Regions from separate parts of the Exiguobacterium sp. s57 genome, predicted to be linked through region 3. Evidence: riboswitches for the same ligand, from Rfam matches in the RefSeq annotation. Region 3 holds a riboswitch; each other region holds the start of a gene.
The links. Region 3 has a riboswitch for thiamine pyrophosphate ahead of thiT (energy-coupled thiamine transporter ThiT). Riboswitches for the same ligand answer to the same signal wherever they lie in the genome.
Positions count from the first base shown of each region.

Region 1: it holds a riboswitch for thiamine pyrophosphate, as region 3 does, so the genes downstream of both, KNO98_RS02395 (YkoF family thiamine/hydroxymethylpyrimidine-binding protein) here and thiT (energy-coupled thiamine transporter ThiT) in region 3, are expected to answer to the same signal.
Region 2: it holds a riboswitch for thiamine pyrophosphate, as region 3 does, so the genes downstream of both, thiW (energy coupling factor transporter S component ThiW) here and thiT (energy-coupled thiamine transporter ThiT) in region 3, are expected to answer to the same signal.
Region 4: it holds a riboswitch for thiamine pyrophosphate, as region 3 does, so the genes downstream of both, tenA (thiaminase II) here and thiT (energy-coupled thiamine transporter ThiT) in region 3, are expected to answer to the same signal.

Region 1 is NZ_JACSKR010000001.1:464,245-468,639, reverse strand. It holds gene KNO98_RS02405 (hypothetical protein) at 1-129, shown strand, start outside; gene KNO98_RS02400 (GTP-binding protein) at 238-1,437, shown strand; TPP riboswitch at 1,497-1,597, shown strand; gene KNO98_RS02395 (YkoF family thiamine/hydroxymethylpyrimidine-binding protein) at 1,680-2,270, shown strand; gene KNO98_RS02390 (ECF transporter S component) at 2,263-2,838, shown strand; gene KNO98_RS02385 (ABC transporter ATP-binding protein) at 2,831-4,174, shown strand; gene KNO98_RS02380 (energy-coupling factor transporter transmembrane component T family protein) at 4,156-4,395, shown strand, end outside.
Region 2 is NZ_JACSKR010000002.1:354,349-358,743, reverse strand. It holds gene KNO98_RS08270 (VOC family protein) at 1-231, opposite strand, end outside; gene KNO98_RS08265 (GNAT family N-acetyltransferase) at 442-918, shown strand; gene KNO98_RS08260 (hypothetical protein) at 913-1,176, opposite strand; gene thiW (energy coupling factor transporter S component ThiW) at 1,237-1,722, opposite strand; TPP riboswitch at 1,789-1,887, opposite strand; gene tnpB (IS200/IS605 family element RNA-guided endonuclease TnpB) at 2,009-3,181, shown strand; gene KNO98_RS08245 (hypothetical protein) at 3,299-4,039, opposite strand; gene KNO98_RS08240 (hypothetical protein) at 4,113-4,395, opposite strand, start outside.
Region 3 is NZ_JACSKR010000001.1:82,488-86,882, reverse strand. It holds gene KNO98_RS00450 (DAK2 domain-containing protein) at 1-53, opposite strand, end outside; gene KNO98_RS00445 (Asp23/Gls24 family envelope stress response protein) at 76-438, opposite strand; gene rpmB (50S ribosomal protein L28) at 691-879, shown strand; gene KNO98_RS00435 (thiamine diphosphokinase) at 936-1,520, opposite strand; gene thiT (energy-coupled thiamine transporter ThiT) at 1,517-2,092, opposite strand; TPP riboswitch at 2,166-2,266, opposite strand; gene rpe (ribulose-phosphate 3-epimerase) at 2,287-2,943, opposite strand; gene rsgA (ribosome small subunit-dependent GTPase A) at 2,947-3,834, opposite strand; gene pknB (Stk1 family PASTA domain-containing Ser/Thr kinase) at 3,876-4,395, opposite strand, start outside.
Region 4 is NZ_JACSKR010000002.1:322,901-327,295, forward strand. It holds gene thiD (bifunctional hydroxymethylpyrimidine kinase/phosphomethylpyrimidine kinase) at 1-356, opposite strand, end outside; gene thiM (hydroxyethylthiazole kinase) at 356-1,144, opposite strand; gene tenA (thiaminase II) at 1,141-1,815, opposite strand; TPP riboswitch at 1,903-2,007, opposite strand; gene KNO98_RS08025 (ion channel) at 2,246-2,539, shown strand; gene KNO98_RS08030 (hypothetical protein) at 2,547-2,699, opposite strand; gene KNO98_RS08035 (aminoglycoside 6-adenylyltransferase) at 2,750-3,577, opposite strand; gene KNO98_RS08040 (pentapeptide repeat-containing protein) at 3,574-4,176, opposite strand; gene KNO98_RS08045 (NUDIX hydrolase) at 4,232-4,395, shown strand, end outside.

The DNA.
Region 1 (4,395 bases), 380 kb from region 3:
CCGAGTGTCGATTCGGACAAGGACGAGGATGAAGTCGGATTGACGCAGCTCGACTCCATTTATCGAGCCGAGTGGCAAGCGAACGCCTATCCGCGTTCAGAAGCAGAACGGAAAGCGTTGGAAGAATAATTGAATGTTCATGAAAACACGTCGATGAGGCGTGTTTTTTTATTGACAAAAGGGTGGAACCGTTACATTATACAAAGAGTAATGATTACTATTTAACGGAGGTCCATCATGAAACGAATTCCAATTACGGTACTCTCAGGTTATCTTGGTAGCGGGAAGACGACACTGCTCAACCACATTTTACATAACCGTGATCACAAAAAATATGCGGTCATCGTAAACGATATGAGTGAGTTGAACATCGATGAGAAGTTGATTGAACAGGGCGGGTTCTCCCGTACCGATGAAAAGTTAGTCGAGCTCTCGAACGGGTGCATCTGTTGTACCCTCCGTGAGGATTTGCTCACGGCTGTCGAAGAGCTGACAAAGAATCGTGACCTCGATGGGATTATCATCGAGTCATCAGGGATTTCCGAGCCAATTCCCGTCGCACAGACGTTCACGTATGCCGATGATGCGCTCGGAATCGATTTGACGAGCCGTGTCTATATCGATGCGATGGTCACCGTCGTCGACGCGTACCGCTTCTTCAAGGATTTCAATTCCGGTGAATCGCTCATAGAACGTCAACAAGCCGTCGACACAGGTGACGTTCGCGAAGTCGTCGACCTACTCGTCGACCAAGTCGAATTTGCGGATATCATCGTATTGAATAAGGCGGACCGGGTGACTGAAGCGGAGCTGCAGGAGATGAAGGGTCTGCTCAAGACGCTCAACCCGAGCGCACGATTGTTGACTTCGACCTACTCGGACGTGGCGTTAGACAATCTACTAGACGTCCGTTTGTTCGATTTCGATCAGGCGATGCATGCGGCGGGATGGATTCAAGAGCTCGAGGCAGAAGAACATACGCCGGAAACGGAAGAGTATGGGATCAGTTCGTTCGTTTACCGTCGTCGTCGACCGTTCCATCCTGAGCGTTTGATGAATTGGATGGAGCATTATCCAGAAGAAATCGTTCGCGCCAAAGGGTTCTTATGGATTGCGTCACGGAACGACCTAGCCTGTCTCTTCTCTCAAGCCGGATACGCGTCGACGCTCGAACACGCGGGCCGTTGGCTAGCGACACTTCCGGAGAATGAACGAGAGGCGATGTTTGCCTCAGAACCTGAACTACGCGAGGACTACATCGAGCCGTACGGAGATCGACAGAACGAATTGGTCCTCATCGGTCAACGGATGGACCGGGAGACGGTCGAGCGGTCACTTGATGCTTGCTTGTTGACGGATGAGGAGATGGTGGAGCCGTGGAATGCCTTCCATGACCCACTTCCTGGTAATGGCCAACTCGTCACTTATTCAGATTGACCGTTTACAAAGTGACGAAACATCGCTATACTGTGACTGCATAAGTAACCGCATATCAATGACTGCACTAGGGGTGCTTCGGCTGAGATGTGAGCATGGCTCCGATCCCTTATAACTCGATCCAGGTAATACTGGCGTGAGGAAGTGTGGCACTTTCTCTATGCAAGTTTGTATAGATTTTGTTGCTGCATTCTCATGAATGCGGCTTTTTCTATGCAAACATATATAGAGGGGGAAACAAGATGAATGAATCATGTGGCACGAGTCCGATTGTCGGATTTCGCTTCACGCTTAGCCCGATGACAGATGACTTTGTCGGGACGATTAAAGGGGCATTGAAAGGAACAAATATGACAGGGGTGTGGCGACATACGGATGACGTATCGACCGTGATCCGAGGGCGCGTCGAGCACGTGTTCGACGTCGCACGGACAGTCTTGAGTCTGGCTTCGGAAGAAGGACGCCATGTCTCGATGAGCGGAACCTTCTCCGTCGGATGTCCGGGAGATTCGGCTGGGGATGAGGCGCTCGATGCACCACCACAACCATTGAATGGAATGTCAAGAGAGCAGTATGTCTCTTCACAGTTCGCGCTTTATCCGATGGGTGCAGGTAACTATATGGATCTCATCTATGATGAAATCGAACAAGCGAAACAGGCTGGTGTGTATAATGACTCCATGCATTATGCGTCAGGCATTCATGGGAATTTGGATGATGTGTTCTCGTATTACGAGGCGGCGTTCAACCGGACGCGCGAGAAGAATCGACACGTCGTCATGACGGTGACGTTCAGTGTGAACAGTCCGTCACATGGAGGTCAACATGCTTAAGTCGTGGAAATTGAAAGAGGTCGTCCTCGTCTCCGTATTGTCTGTCGTTTTTGCCGTTGTCTATTTATTGTTCGTCCATATCGGGAATTTATGGGCAGGGTTGATTGGACCAATCGCCTATGAGTGGATCTTCGGTATCTGGTTCATCGTGTCAATCATCTCGGCGTATATCATTCGAAAACCGGGTGCTGCCTTCATTTCGGAAGTGATGGCTGCGACGATTGAAATGTTGATTGGGAATGCGATCGGACCGCGCATCATCCTGGTCGGCATCGTTCAAGGTCTTGGTGCTGAAGCCGTCTTTGCAATGACGGGTTATCGTCGATACGAACTTTGGGTTCTCATGCTTGCTGGATTTGGCTCGGCCGTCACGAGTTTCGTGTATACCTACTTCATGAGCGGATTTGCGATGCTTGAACCGGGATATGTAGCGACGATGTTCGGGCTCCGTGCGGTTAGTGGCATGGTCATCGCAGGAATTGGAGGGAAGTTGCTTAGTGATTTGTTATTGAAGACAGGTTCACTTCGCGGCTATGCAATCGCTCGGAGTGGGAACGTTCATGGTTGAGACAGAATCGCTCTCATTCCGGTTTCCAGAAAGTCAGGACACCATTTTAAAAGGTGTGACACTTTCCATACGACCTGGACGTACCGTATTGAGCGGAGCGAGCGGAAGTGGGAAATCGACGCTTCTTGCGCTATTTAACCGTCTCTATCCAGAGAATTGTGATGGGATCCTTGAAGGCAGACTCGAACTGTTCGGACGATCATACGACGACTATGCACCGGGCGAGATCAATCAGCGGGTCGGGACCGTGTTCCAAGACCCGGACACACAGTTCGTGATGGAACGGGTGGAAGAGGAACTCATCTTCACACTCGAAAATTTGGAGACACAAGTCGAGGTAATCGATCAGCGCGTGACAGAGATTCTCGAGTCACTCCAACTGACCGATTATCGAAATCGACTCATCGATTCCTTGTCAGGCGGGGAGAAACAGCGGATTGCCGTCGCCTGCGCCATGGTTGGACAACCGGAATGGTTGCTTCTCGATGAGCCGTTGACGCACCTTGACCCGGTGACCGCGTATCGATTCGTCGAATGGCTCGATCAAATGGATGACGTGAACGTCATCGTTGTCGAACATCGCGCGCATATGTGGGGAGACTTTTTTGATTGGCAGATCGAACTTGAAGAAGGACGGATTGTACGTAACGAACCGTTTCGATCGGTCGATGATTTTACATTCACACCGTCGTCAACACCACAACAAGAAGTCGAGCACTATGTGGTCGACGAGGTGGTGCGTGATACATTCCAATTAAAAAGTGTGACACTTCAAGTTCGCATTGGGGAAGTGATCGCCATATTGGGTCCGAATGGGAGCGGAAAGTCGACGTTTTTACGAAGTTTGACGGAATGTGATCGCCGTGTCGGACTCGTCCCTCAATCTCCGGAACACTTATTTTTCATGAATTCGGTCGAGCAAGAACTGCAGTTTGGCCATGAGGAATCGATTGATATCGTGTTGGAGGATCTATCACTCGAGAATAAACGATCTCTCCATCCACTTTCGCTCAGTCATGGGCAGAAGCGACGACTCGCCGTCGGGATCCAGTTACTCTCAAACAAACAGTTGCTTGCCTTTGATGAACCGACGGCAGGACAGGACGAGCCGTCACTCCATGCACTCGAGATGTTAATGAAGCGACATGCGAAAAAGGGACAGACGATCCTGTTCGTGACCCATGACTTGTCGTTCGCCAACATCGCCAATACGTTCTATCTGATGAAGGATGGGGTACTCTCAGGACCGTTCGGGGATGAACTTTGGCAGGACACGGAGAAACTTCATCATTATCGGTTAGTGGGAGGGAGGCAACGATGTCACTCCATGATATGAATCCGACGGTCAAGTTTATGACGTTCACGATTATGATGTTCGGACTGGCCTTGTTTTATAACCCGTGGACCCCACTCGTCATCATCGCCGGTACGTTAGTGATCCAGACCTTGGCGACGGACGTGTCATGGAAAAGGTGGAGCCTGTTCTTGATCCCGTTTCTCATCACGGCGCTCGGAACATTTTGGACGACGCTCGTGTTTGGGAAAGAGCTCGGGGGA
Region 2 (4,395 bases), on a different contig from region 3:
GAGGGCGAAATGAACGGGACCGGCCGCAAGTTTCGAGTAATCTTGTAACGTTTCATCCGTTTTAGCAGTCTGGAGCTCGATATAAAAATCCCCGAGCTTGAGCCAACTGTTGAAGTCACGCGTATGGAAGTTTCGCGACTCTTGGACGAGTTCAAAACCGAGTGCTTCGTAAAATGTCTTGGACGCAAGATAGTCAGGCGTTTGGATACAGATATGATGGATTTGTTTCATTAGGATGATTCCTCTCATTCAATTTTGGTGAAGTGTACGATATGGCCTAGTCAAATACTAAGCGGATGAAGCTATGATGTGAAAAAGACGACAACTTCCCATTCATTTTAGTGTACCGAACGCGTGCTTTTGAAGATACGGGGTAAGAAACTTTTTACGGAAGAAATCGTATGGAAGAGAGAAAAGGATAGAAATCAATGAGGTGAAAGCATGAAAGGAAATGAAATCACGATTCAACCGATTGATGCAGTCAATCGAGAAGCAGTCATCGCTCTGACAGTGGACGAGAAACAGTCCCGATTCATCGAGACAAATGCCGAGTCGCTTCAAGAGATGGCTGAGGATACGAAATATAATTGGCAGAGCTATGCATTCTATGACGGTGAGCGACCGGTTGGCTTCATGATGGTCGGAGCAGAAAACCAGACAGAACGGTATGTGTGGCTCGATCGTTTCATGATGGATCAAAACGAACAGGGGAAAGGCGTTGGAACGAAGTGCCTACGCATGGCGGTGGACTGGATTCAGACAAAATATGATGTCGATGATATCATCCTGAGCCTCCATCAAGAGAATGAAGCTGCGAAACGATTTTATGCGAAGAACGGCTTTGTCGACAGCGGCTTAATTGATGAATGGAATGGTGAAGCGATTTGGGTCTATCATACAAAAAACCGACCGTCATGAGTCGGTCGGATTCTCGGCTGGACTTGTTGTTTTTGTAGCATTCATGCCCATCGAAAAGAGAACGATAGCTGCAAAGAAGAATAGGGTAACGAACCAGTTTTGGAGAAACGGATCGACAAACGTCGGTTTTTCCAACCAACTCCCGGTTGAGATTTCGGCGTACCAACGTATGTAGAGTGCGATGCGTTCGAGTGTGTATAAGAGTCCGGACAAAAACAACAACATACCACCCGCTACAAGTTGATTGAAACGAGACATAAAACCCCTCCTCTATAGATGTTGTATATAGTTTACCATTTCCATCCAATTGAGGGGCTTTTATTTGAGTATACTCGGTCGCAACTGTTTGACGCGTGACAAGACGAGCCAACCGAGAAGCGCGCCGGTCAAACTAGAGGCCAGGAACGCCGGGACGAAGAAGAAAGCACCGAACGTCGAGCCCATCAACAGTTTCGCGTACGGGACGGCAATCAACGAAGCGATAACCCCAGTCCCGATGATTTCTCCGAGAGCGGCAGCATAGACGCGATTCGTACGAACGAAGAAAATGCCGGCAAGAAACGCGCCAATCATGCCACCAGGGAATGCGAGCAGTGATCCTGTGCCGGTCATGACGCGAATAAGTCCGGTGACGAAAGCGACGAGAACGGCTCCGATTGGACCGACAGTAACTGCGGCGATCACGTTCACCATATGCTGAATCGGATAAGCACGGGCAACACCTGTGGGAATCGAGATGAACATCGAACCGACGACGGCGATGGCGACGAGCATCGCCATCCAAGTGAGTTGTTGAATACGCATGAATAGTCTCCTTTCAAAATAAAAACGCCACGTTTCCAGACGGAAAAATGGCGTGGATATACAGAGACGTATCCCAAGCCACTTCCCTACGCTGGTATGAGCCAGATCAGGTTCAAAGGGTCCGGCAAATGCCGTCTCAGCCCGAAGGCTCCCCTAGTGGTCGTTTATTAAAATTAGGCGAGAATACTCCCACTTCTAAACGTTAAGGACAGGGCTTACGTGAAAGTGGGAGATGAATCGCCAGCCTGTCTTTCGGGTATAATTCCACCAAGGAGGTGAACGTCATATGGTGAAGCACAAGGGTTACAAGTTTCGGATCTATCTGACGAAGGAACAGGAAATTCTGATCACCAAGACGATCGGCTGTTCCCGGTTCGTGTTCAACCACTTCCTGGCGAAATGGGATGAAAGCTACAGACTGACAGGGAAAGGATTGTCCTACGGTTCTTGTTCGAAAGAAATCCCTCTCTTGAAACAAGAGTTCGAGTGGCTGAAGGAGGTCGATAGCACGTCTGTCCAAACGAGCGTCAGACACCTGGCCGATGCGTTTGACCGTTTCTTCAAGAAGCAGAACGAGCGACCTCGTTTCAAGTCGAAACGAAACCCAGTCCAATCCTACAAGACGAACATCCAAGGCAATTCCCAGCTCCCCGAGGTCTCGATCGTCGGGCATCGACTCAAACTCCCGAAGCTGAAATGGGTGCGTTTCGCCAAATCGAGACAGGTCGAGGGTCGCATCCTGAGCGCCACGATCCGACGCACGGCTTCGGGCAAATATTTCGTCTCCCTTCTCGTAGAGCGGGAAATCGGTGAACTGCCGAAGACCGGTTCATCGGTTGGCGTCGACGTCGGGCTGAAGAACTTTGCCGTTCTATCGGACGGCACATTGTACAAGAACGACCGTTATTTCCGTACGCTCGAGAAGAAGCTGGTAAGGGAGCAGCGCAAGTTGTCCCGTCGCCAGCGCATCGCCCTGAACAAGAAGGTGAGACTCTCCGAGGCGAAGAACTACCAGAAGCAGAAGCGGAAAGTCGCCCGCATCCATGAGAAAATCGCCAACAAACGCGCCGACTTCCTGCACAAGGTGTCGACCGAGATCGTCAAAAACCACGACGTCATCGGCATCGAGACCCTGCAGGTGAAGAATATGCAGAAGAACCGCAAGTTGAGCAAGTCAATCTCCGAGGTCAGCTGGTCGGCGTTCTTCCGCATGCTCGAGTATAAGGCCGACTGGTACGGGAAGACCGTCGTGAAGGTCGGGAAGACCTTCGCCTCGAGCCAAGCGTGCTCGGGTTGCGGCCATCAACACAAAGACGTGAAGCATCTCGCATTGCGTGAATGGACATGCCCGAACTGCGGGGTCCACCACGACCGTGATGTGAACGCAGGACTGAACCTCAGACAAGAAGCCGAGCGCCTGTTGGCTTCTTCAACCGTCGGGACGACGGGGCTAGCCTGATCACGTTTCTCTCGTTAGAGAGGATAACTCAGGAATCCTCCACTTCTAAGCGAAGCGTAGGTGGAGGTGGTTCAATGACTTGAGTATAGCATAGCTAAAATCGGAAAAGGGGCGGAATTATCCCTCATTCTTGGCTAACAGGTCCTCATAGTCCTTCTCGTTCCAAAAGAGCGGTGAGATGGATTCGGGACCTTTTAATATTTCTCCATCCTGGTCGTATACGATGGCATATCCGTTCTCGACATCGAACACGAACAAGTCGGCAGTCACTTCGGTCACGCCGTTCCCGGCAATGATCACGTCATCGATTGGGTCCCGGGCCAGTTCGACGCCCGCTTCATCGAGTTCGACGAGGAGGGCTGACGTGTAGGCATGGCGGTCATAGACCGTTTGGAATTCATCCTGCGTGAGGACGACATCGGTAGGTGGAGCACTTGTACCGAATTTCCGATTTTCAATCTCTTCGACGTATTGAAGGAAGGTTTCCTCTTGCCAAAATAGCGGAGCGACCGACTCAGAGCCATTGATCACCGTTCCGTCCTGACTGTCGAAAATGGTAGCATACGTCCCGTCATCGAGCTTGAACGGGTAAATATCCGCATACGTATGCTCGAGGCCGTTTCCGGCGATGATGACGCGTTCGAACGTCTCACGAAACGGTTTGATTCCTTGTTGTTCAAGGGCAGTAAGGAGCGGTTTCGTTTGTTCATATTGGTCATAGACGTCTTTGAAATCTTCTCGCGTCCATTCGGTGATGGGTTCATCGGGTGATTCGACTGGGATTGGATTGTCTGCCACCGTATCCGTACAACCCGTGAGTAAAAGTGCACTTAATCCGAATATCGCCCATCGTCTCATGTTTCCATCCCCTTAACTGACATTTTCCACCATTTTATCATTCATGATGAAAAAGCAGAACCTGTGCACATTCTCACTCGGGGTGAGGACGTGTCGCGTAGGTATCAAGTGTTCTCTTGAAGTGAAGTGTATCTTCTTCAGAAATCGTCACACCTAAAGATGTGCCGTAGCGAACCGCATGATAAACGGACGGGTTCATCGGTAAATCGATGCGTTGGAACCACTCTTGCAATGTCTCGTGAGCACGCAATCGCTTGGCTGGTACGAGAGATTGGTTAAATGTGATCAGCGCATCGCGAATCGGGATATTTGTGAACGCTGTGAGCGTCGAAATGGACGAAGCGTTCTGGTTCTGC
Region 3 (4,395 bases):
CCGTTTGCAATCATGTTTGAGAGCGCCAATCCATCTAAACGTTTTAAACCCACACCAAATCCTCCTCCGTTTTCGTCAGTCATTCGTCAGACGAACGCCTTGAACGAATATATTTACCGACGAAACGTTTAATCCTAAAGTTTCTCCGAGCGTGTACTTCACTCGGCTTTGCACGTTGTATGCGACTTCAGATACTTTCGTTCCGTAGCTTACAATGATGTGCATGTCGATATGTACGTCTTCATCTTCTTGACGTACGACGACACCACGTGCATAATTTTCACGTTTTAACAATTCAGCAATGCCGTCTTTCAATTGTGCTTGTGAAGCCATGCCGACCACACCGAAGCATTCCATCGCTGCACCACCTGCGAGTGTTGCGATGACGTCACTTGTGATGTCAATATTGCCATATGTTGTCTTCATTTCAATTGCCATATGGAGTAGCCTCCTTTATTCGGAATGATTCCTAATGTACATTCTACAATAAGTACCTAGTTATTAAAAGAACCTGCTCCAGAAACTCGGTCAATTAGCGCGATAACCTCATTCATTATTCAAATCCTTGCGAGTAATGTCAAGTTTTTTTCTTGTCATGGTATGATTTTCTAGTTGCATCGGGAAAAAAGCCGTGCTAATATAAACGAGTGTCTATTAGGACGAACCCACATAAAAAAGGAGGGGAAACGCATGGCACGTAAATGCTACGTAACAGGTAAATCACCTAAATCAGGTAACAACCGTTCGCACGCACTCAACAAGACAAAACGTACTTGGGGTGTGAACGTACAAAAAGTTCGTATTCTCGTTGACGGTAAACCGAAACGCGTTTGGGTTTCAGCTCGCGCACTTAAATCTGGTCTCGTTGAACGCGTATAATACTTATACACGAACGAATAAATCCCAGCGGCATTCGCCGATGGGATTTTTTTTGCTTATTTTTTGACGACCATGACGAGAACGATCCCCCGATGAACCGTCAATCGGGCAAATGCTTCAGTCCATTCATTGGAAATCGTCAGCGCTTCTTCACTCTTGATGTCATGATGTTCGAGCGGGTACTTGACACCATCAATAGAAATAGTCGCTGTCTTCCAAGGTATGAAAGACAAATAGTAGCCTTCTTTTTTTGAAAAGCTATAATCACCGGCTTTAACGAGATAGACCGTTTGACCATTCCCATGCAAAACCATCTCAGGATACTTCTCGAGCAAACCGACGTTCGCGAACGTCATATCGACTCGCCCACCGAGCGCCCCGTATACGTGCATCCTCGTTGCCCCTCGCTCTCTTGCCAACTGAAGCGCAATCTCAAGGTCCGTCACATCTTTCTCGGACGGATAGCGTAACGCTTCTTTCGGTGGTTTTCCCACAAACGAGTCAAAATCTCCGACCACAACGTCCGGTTCAATCCCTTCATCTAACAGTCTCTGATAACCTCCATCAACACCGATGACATAATCGGCATGACGCGGTAAAGGAATAACTTCCGGACTTGCCGCGACGATCAAGACATTCATTGACGAATGTCCCGTGTAGCTACACGTGTGAAACGTGGAGCTGTTGTAAAGAGTAATACTAATACGATGGCTGAAATAATAAAGGATGGGGCCATGTACGTCGCGTTATAACCGAGTGAATACGCTACGACCGGGCCTTCCGCATACTCGGCGAAAAAGACGATACCCGAGATGACATGTGCCGCGTAACGCAACACCGACCCGATCAAGGCACCGAGCACCAAATATGTCGCGAGTGTCTTCGTCGCACCTTGACCGGCCGCCTGTTTCACACGACCAGCAAACACACCCGCCATACCGACGAGGCCATAAGCGACCGTATAGTCGAGCAAGAACTGTACAGGCGTGAAGATGTAGGCACCGAACAACAGTTGAAGCGTCCCGACGAGTGCACCTGTCGCAAGTCCCCCTTTCAATCCGTGACGGAATGCCATCACAAAGATCGGGAGCATCGCTAGACTAATCGAGCCCCCTTGTGGCAAGCGGTATGGGATGAGTAAATCAAAGATTAGCCCGAGCGCCGCAAACAATGAAATTTCGATGAGCGCTTGTAATTTAAAACGTGATTTCATCTTTCTTCCTCCTTTAACTGTTTGAACGACAAAAAGCAGCATGACGTAAACGCCATGCTGCTTAGATTCGCAACGTGCATTTTCGCCACATCCCTACGTCCGTGTGAACGGAACAGGTTCAAAGGGTTAGCGTATGCCTCTCAGCCACATCATGTGACACCCCTTGCGACAATATCTTGTTGTTCTATCGTTGATTATACACGAGATGCGCCACGAATGCTATCGATGGCTGCTTTATAATCCGGTTGATTGTAGATGGCCGAACCGGCAACTAGTACATCGGCACCCGCATCGATGCAATGTTTCGCCGTCTCTTCGTTGACCCCACCATCGATTTCAATTTCAAAATCAAGTTGGCGATCCTGACGCAGTTGGTTGAGCGCTGAAATTTTCGGTACGACCGATTCAATGAACGCTTGTCCACCAAACCCTGGGTTGACGGTCATGAGCAATACCATATCAACATCTGGGAGCACATGTTCGATCGTCGACAATGGTGTATGCGGATTCAAGACGACTCCACATTTCGCACCAGCCACTTTGATTTGTTGCAAGACACGATGCAAATGGTTCGTTGCTTCCACATGAACGGTCACGATATCCGCGCCTGCCTTCACAAAATCTTCCACGTATCGCTCCGGTTGGTCAATCATCAAGTGCACATCGAGGACCATATCTGATTTTTTACGTAAGCTCGCGAGCACAGGTAGACCAATCGAAATGTTTGGCACGAACTGACCGTCCATCACATCGAAATGGATATAGTCTGCTCCCGCTTCTTGAACAGCTTTCACTTCTGCCTCCAAATTGGCAAAATCGGCAGCTAAAATGGATGGTGCAATTTTAATCATCTGTCAATACCTCCGTTTTCGATCATTTAACTCTTCCATAAAGGTAACATAATTATCGTAGCGAGTTGAAGCAATTTTACCATCTTGAACGGCTTGTTTAATGGCGCAGCCTGGTTCGTTGATGTGAACACATCCTCGGAACTTGCAATCGTCGTGTCGTTCGACAAACTCCGGGAAACACCATCTGAGCTCATCAGTCTCGAGTTCCTGTGGAAACTCCAAACTCGAAAATCCCGGTGTATCTGCTACTAGTCCGTCCGCCAATTGAATCAACGTCACATGACGCGTCGTATGCTTCCCCCGACCGAGCGACTTGGAGATTTTACCGGTTGCTAACTCGAGTTCTGGTGCGACTGCATTCAGTAGCGAACTTTTTCCGACGCCCGTCTGCCCGGCGAAGACACTCGTCTTCCCTTTAAAGAGTCTCCGTACTTGCTCGACTCCATCCGAAAGCTCCGTTGACGTCTCAATCACATCATATCCGATTGCACGATAGCAATCCGCCGCCTCTTGAATCGATCCGGTTTCTGTTTCACTCAGCAAGTCCATCTTCGTCAAGACGATGATCGGATGGATCTGTTTTGACTCAATCAGAATGAGGAATCGATCAAGCAAATGATAGGAAAATGCTGGCTCTTTTACTGAAAAGAGGAGAAATGCTTGATCGATGTTGGCAATCGGCGGTCGGACGAGATGGTTCTGACGCTCCTCTACTTCAAGAATATAGCCGGTCCCATCCTCTTGGTCTTGAATCACTACATCGTCACCAACTACAGGCGAGATGTTACGTTTCCGAAAGTTTCCTCTGGCGCGACACCGAATCTCTTGATTCGATTCGGTCATGACATCATAAAATCCACCCTGTAAGCGAATAATCGTTCCTTTCAATATGACTACCTCCTTTAAAAAGAGGTGACGCTACCGTCACCTCTTTATTGTGCCTCTTTGGCTTGCGCATATGTGACTGAATCAGTTCGGACGATCTCACCATCAACTTCAATCGTTGCTGTCCCGACTTCGTTGGGGGCAATGACGAGCGTATACGAATACGTTGTTGTTTCTGTGATTTCATCTCGTAATACTTCAATTTCACCACGTGCATCGACCGTACGAATGACAACTTCGACCGCTTTCGGTTTTTTGTCTTTATCCGGTTGCTCAACTTCGACACTGACTTCTCGTTCAATCGAAACATCGGTCGGTTCAACGCCCTCTGAGACGATGACTGTGAGTTCTGTACCAGGGTCAACTGCAGTCCCTGCCGTCGGAAGTTGGCGGATGATTTGACCTTTTGGAACACTTGTCGAAAATTCATCACGTCTCACAATTTTCAGTTTGTTTTGCTCAGCATAGGTCGACGCTTCCTCGAACGTGTACCCGGCAAGATTCGACAGTTCCACTTTGTTGCTTCCTGTCGATACGACGAGCGTGACCGTTACTTCAGACGGCACG
Region 4 (4,395 bases), on a different contig from region 3:
CTAACTTGCAACAAAGAGGCGCCCCCTTTCGCTACCATGACAGGATCGACGACAACATGTTCGAAACGATATCGTTCGAGCGCCTTCGCCACCGCTTCAATTCGTTCAGCGTCCACCAACATCCCGGTTTTACAAGCGGTGATGCTAAAATCATCAGCTACCGCATCGATTTGTCGGGTAATCATTTCCGTGGAAATAGCCTCAATTCCATGGACCCCTAGTGTGTTCTGGGCTGTGATTGCAGTCAGCACGCTCGTCCCGAATACGCCGAGCTCTTGAAACGTTTTGAGATCGGCTTGAATGCCGGCTCCTCCGCCTGAATCAGATCCTGCAATCGTCAAAACTTGAGGTTTCATCATGTCGACACCTCGATTCGATTCGTCGGAATTGTATGTTGCGTCAATTGATGGAGGGCATTTAAAAAGTGAATCGGAAAGTCTCCCGGTCCTTCTGCTCGCTCACTCGCTAGCTCACCGGAATAAGCATAGCCTGACATGGCGGTCACCGTCGCTTTAAGGGCGTTCTTTTCGACTGCTAGACAAGCTCCGACCACTGCACTGAGTAAACATCCCGTACCGGTCGTCTCAGTCATGCGTTTCGTCCCGCCGTGTATTTCCATGACGACGTTCCCGTCGCTGACCATATCTTCTTTTCCAGTCACGGCCACGACACATCCGTATCGTTTCGCTGCTTCAAGCGCCAATTGTCGCGGTTCGCATGCACCGTCTCCAGCATCGACACCACGAGCTGCCCAATCGACACCAATCAACGTCGCGATTTCTCCTGCATTTCCTCGAATGGCCGTGACACGCACGTGACGCAAAATACGTTCGACCACATCTCGTCGGAATGACGTCGCCCCGACTCCGACCGGATCGAGTACAATGGGGCATCCTGCCTCGTTCGCCGCCTGCCCTGCACGAATCATCGTGGCTTCGGTCATCGTACCAAGTGTCCCGATATTTAACACGAGCGCATCACTTATAAATGTCATCTCTGCCACTTCTTCGATTGCATCCGCCATGACGGGAGAGGCACCGATGGCGAGCAGTCCATTCGCCGAAAAATTCGCCACGACTGTGTTCGTGATGTTGTGAATGAGCGGTGCCTGCTTCCGAATCTCACTCCAAATCTCATGTCTCATTGGTTGACCTCCTGTGACAATGTCCACGACTCAAGTGTCCAAGCCATTTCCCAAAAAGCGACTTCGTAATAGCAACTCTTCAAGAACAGTTTCGTATAACGCACACGCTCTTCTTCTGTCGCTTGCCCTGCGAGCTCATCTAATCGATCGATTTGTTCTTCCACCAATTCACGGAACCACTCTGAGCCATACGTCGCAATCCAGGCCGAATAAATCGGATGATCAGGACGCTTGTCTTTAAGACGTTCGCCAATCTCGTAATACACCCAGTAGCACGGAAGGATCGACGCGAGCACGTCCCCGAGTGTCGGTCCTGCCTGTTGCATATGGAGCGCATACGCATAAGCGGTCGGAGCCGGCTCGAATGTCGCCAATTCGACATCCGTCACGTCGAGCATCGTAAAGAACTCTCGATGAAGTGAGAGTTCCGCCTCAATCGTGTGTAAGGCATGTGTTAAAAAACGGCTTGATAGTTCCATCGTCGGTGCGAGCGTCGCCCCCTTCGCCTGCACTTTCGAAAACTGATTCAAATAATAAGAGTCTTGCATGACGTAATGTCTGAACTTCTTCTCATCGAGCGTTCCTTCTCCGAGTGAACGGACAAACGGGTGATGAAAGCTTGCTTCAAACAATCCATCTGCTTCCTGACGTAAGTGATCTGTAAATTTCATATGAACTCCCCCTTATAACAGATAAAAGACGCCGCCTCCCATAACGGAAGCGGCGTCTCGAACAGTCATATCTAGGTGAAGCCATATGAGTCGTTTCGCCCACTTCCCTACGCTAGCGTGAACTAGATCAGGTTCAAAGGGTCTGGACCATGTCCATCTCAGCCGCGTAACGCGACTCCCCTAGTGGCAAACATTATGAAATTCAGTCGTCTTCGACCACATTCTATCAATTTTTTCATCAATTGCAAACCTTTTCCGATCCCGTTTTTCATTCTTCGCTTCGGGAATGGATAAGGAAGCACATTGATAAGAAAAGGATGTGGACAGAATGAATACGATTTTATTGACGATTGCATTACTCTTCATCAGCTTGAACGTGTTTTGGTTTTTCAAACGTTAAACGTATAAACAGACAGGATTTGATGGGAGGTTGTTCGCTCAGTTATTCGTCAGCCTATTTGGTGTCATGTTAGGGTTCACGTTGATTTATTATGCGCTATCTCGCGATTCAGTCATTCTTGTGACCTCACTCGAATCCATGAATGCTGTCGAACCGACTTGGGAAAACCTCCTGTACTTCAGCGGGGTCACCCTACTATCGATTGGCTTTGGTGATTTGTTGCCAATCGGATTGACCCGATTATTCGCTATCATCGAAGGCGCAATCGGTATTTTATTACCGAGTGCCTTCTTCATCAAATCGATGTATCAGAAAGACGAGTGAAGATTTTCTAGCGTCCGGTGATGAGCAAAAACATATTGAACGCGACGAGACCAAGAGGAAGCATCGCAACCAAAATGATTGGCCATTTCTTTAAACGAATGCCGACAAAGAGGACGAGACTTCCGACTAAAAGGGCAATAAATGTCGTATATGGATTCATGAAAAAACGCTCCTTTCTCTATAAGGAGCGTTTCCCGGCTCTCGCCGTCATTAATCGTTCGAATGTCGAAGTGTTGCACATGCAGCACGGACGCGTCTCGCTTCTTCCTCCTGAAATACGAAATGGCCTTGTTCGGCGACGCGTTGCGCGCAAAAGAAAAAGAGTGATTGTAATCGGTCATGCGTGTCCTCAATGGCGCTCAGTTCAGCCGAGGCATACGTCGCCCCGAGCATCTCCCATAACTCTTCCGGTAAATGGTCGCGCATCCCGTCCCCTGACTTCCCAAGATTCACCGAGAAATCTGTCGCATAACCGATGTTCCATTCCATCATCTGACGGAGCATATTCCGCATGATGTCGAGGTGGTCGAGCGCATATAGCACTTGATGCCGCTTGATTCCTTTGACGACATAGAGCGACACCCACCAAAACTCATTCCAACAAGCCGCATACTCGTCAGCAGACGGATGTTTCACACGATACGATGTGTCTGACGGCGTCACATCTGGATGATCATCTCGGTCAAAGATGATTTGACTGAGCGAGTCGGATTCGAGCATCGCTTCAAGTTGATCAACACGCCGAATCGTCAAATCAAGACGGTGTCCGTCTACATATTGCACTAAAAACGTCACATGTCGTTCGGGATCAGACGTCTCAGGTGTCTGCATAATCAAGACCTCTCCAAACATGTCGATCCATGAGCGATCGGTCGCAACCGCTTGAACGTCTTCTACGTAAAAGGCAAGATCGACATCCTGATACGGGTCTGGTCGGATGTTCGGATTGACGAGCGAGCCGTTCAAGACGACCGTTCGGATGTATTCACGTTCTGTTGCGAACGCAACCAGCTGTTCAATGATTTGTTCCGGCTTCATTCTACAATCGCCCCCAATGAGCGCGCGACTTGGATCGCCTGCATCGCGTCTAATTTTGTTTGCTGTAACGTCACGTTCGAAAAATCAACCCCATCGACGAGTGCTCCTCTGAAGTCGGCACTACGGCACACCGCATGTTGAAGTGTCGCCCGGGACAAGTCCGCCTGATACCAAACCGTCTCGGTCAAGTCAGTTCCGTACAGGTCCGCCTCAATTAAACGTACATGGGACCAATCCATCTTTTTGAGCGACACGTGACGAAGATTGACGAACGACCAGTCCCCCTCTTTTACAAGAACGCCTTCAAACTGACTTTCTTCAAAAGATGACCCGGTCATTTTACATTGTTCAAACTCACTCGTGAACAAGTTGGCACCATGAAACTGACAGTTCAAAAACGAACTGCCGACATGACGGGACGCGTTCCATTTCGAATCCGTGAAGTCACAATTGATGAACTGACAGCGCTCCGTTTGTAGTTCTGTTGCATCGACGTATGTGAAACGACAGTTCTCGAACGTGACGTGTGACAGTTCTTCGTCTCGGAGTGTCACGTCACGGAAATCTTCGTCTCGATATTGCGTATGTGGTTGAAACATATGATCTCTCCTTCAGGTATACTAGAACAGATTACAAAGATTGGAAGTGATATAGATGGACATCGTATTTCCGACTGAACACGGCGTCTTCAATTACCGCGTTGCCGGTATTTTTGTAAAAGACGACCATTTATTGATTCACCGAAACGTCCGGGATGACTTTTGGGCATTACCCGGAGGTCGCGTGACGCTCGGTGAAGAAGCCGCAACCGCGCTCGC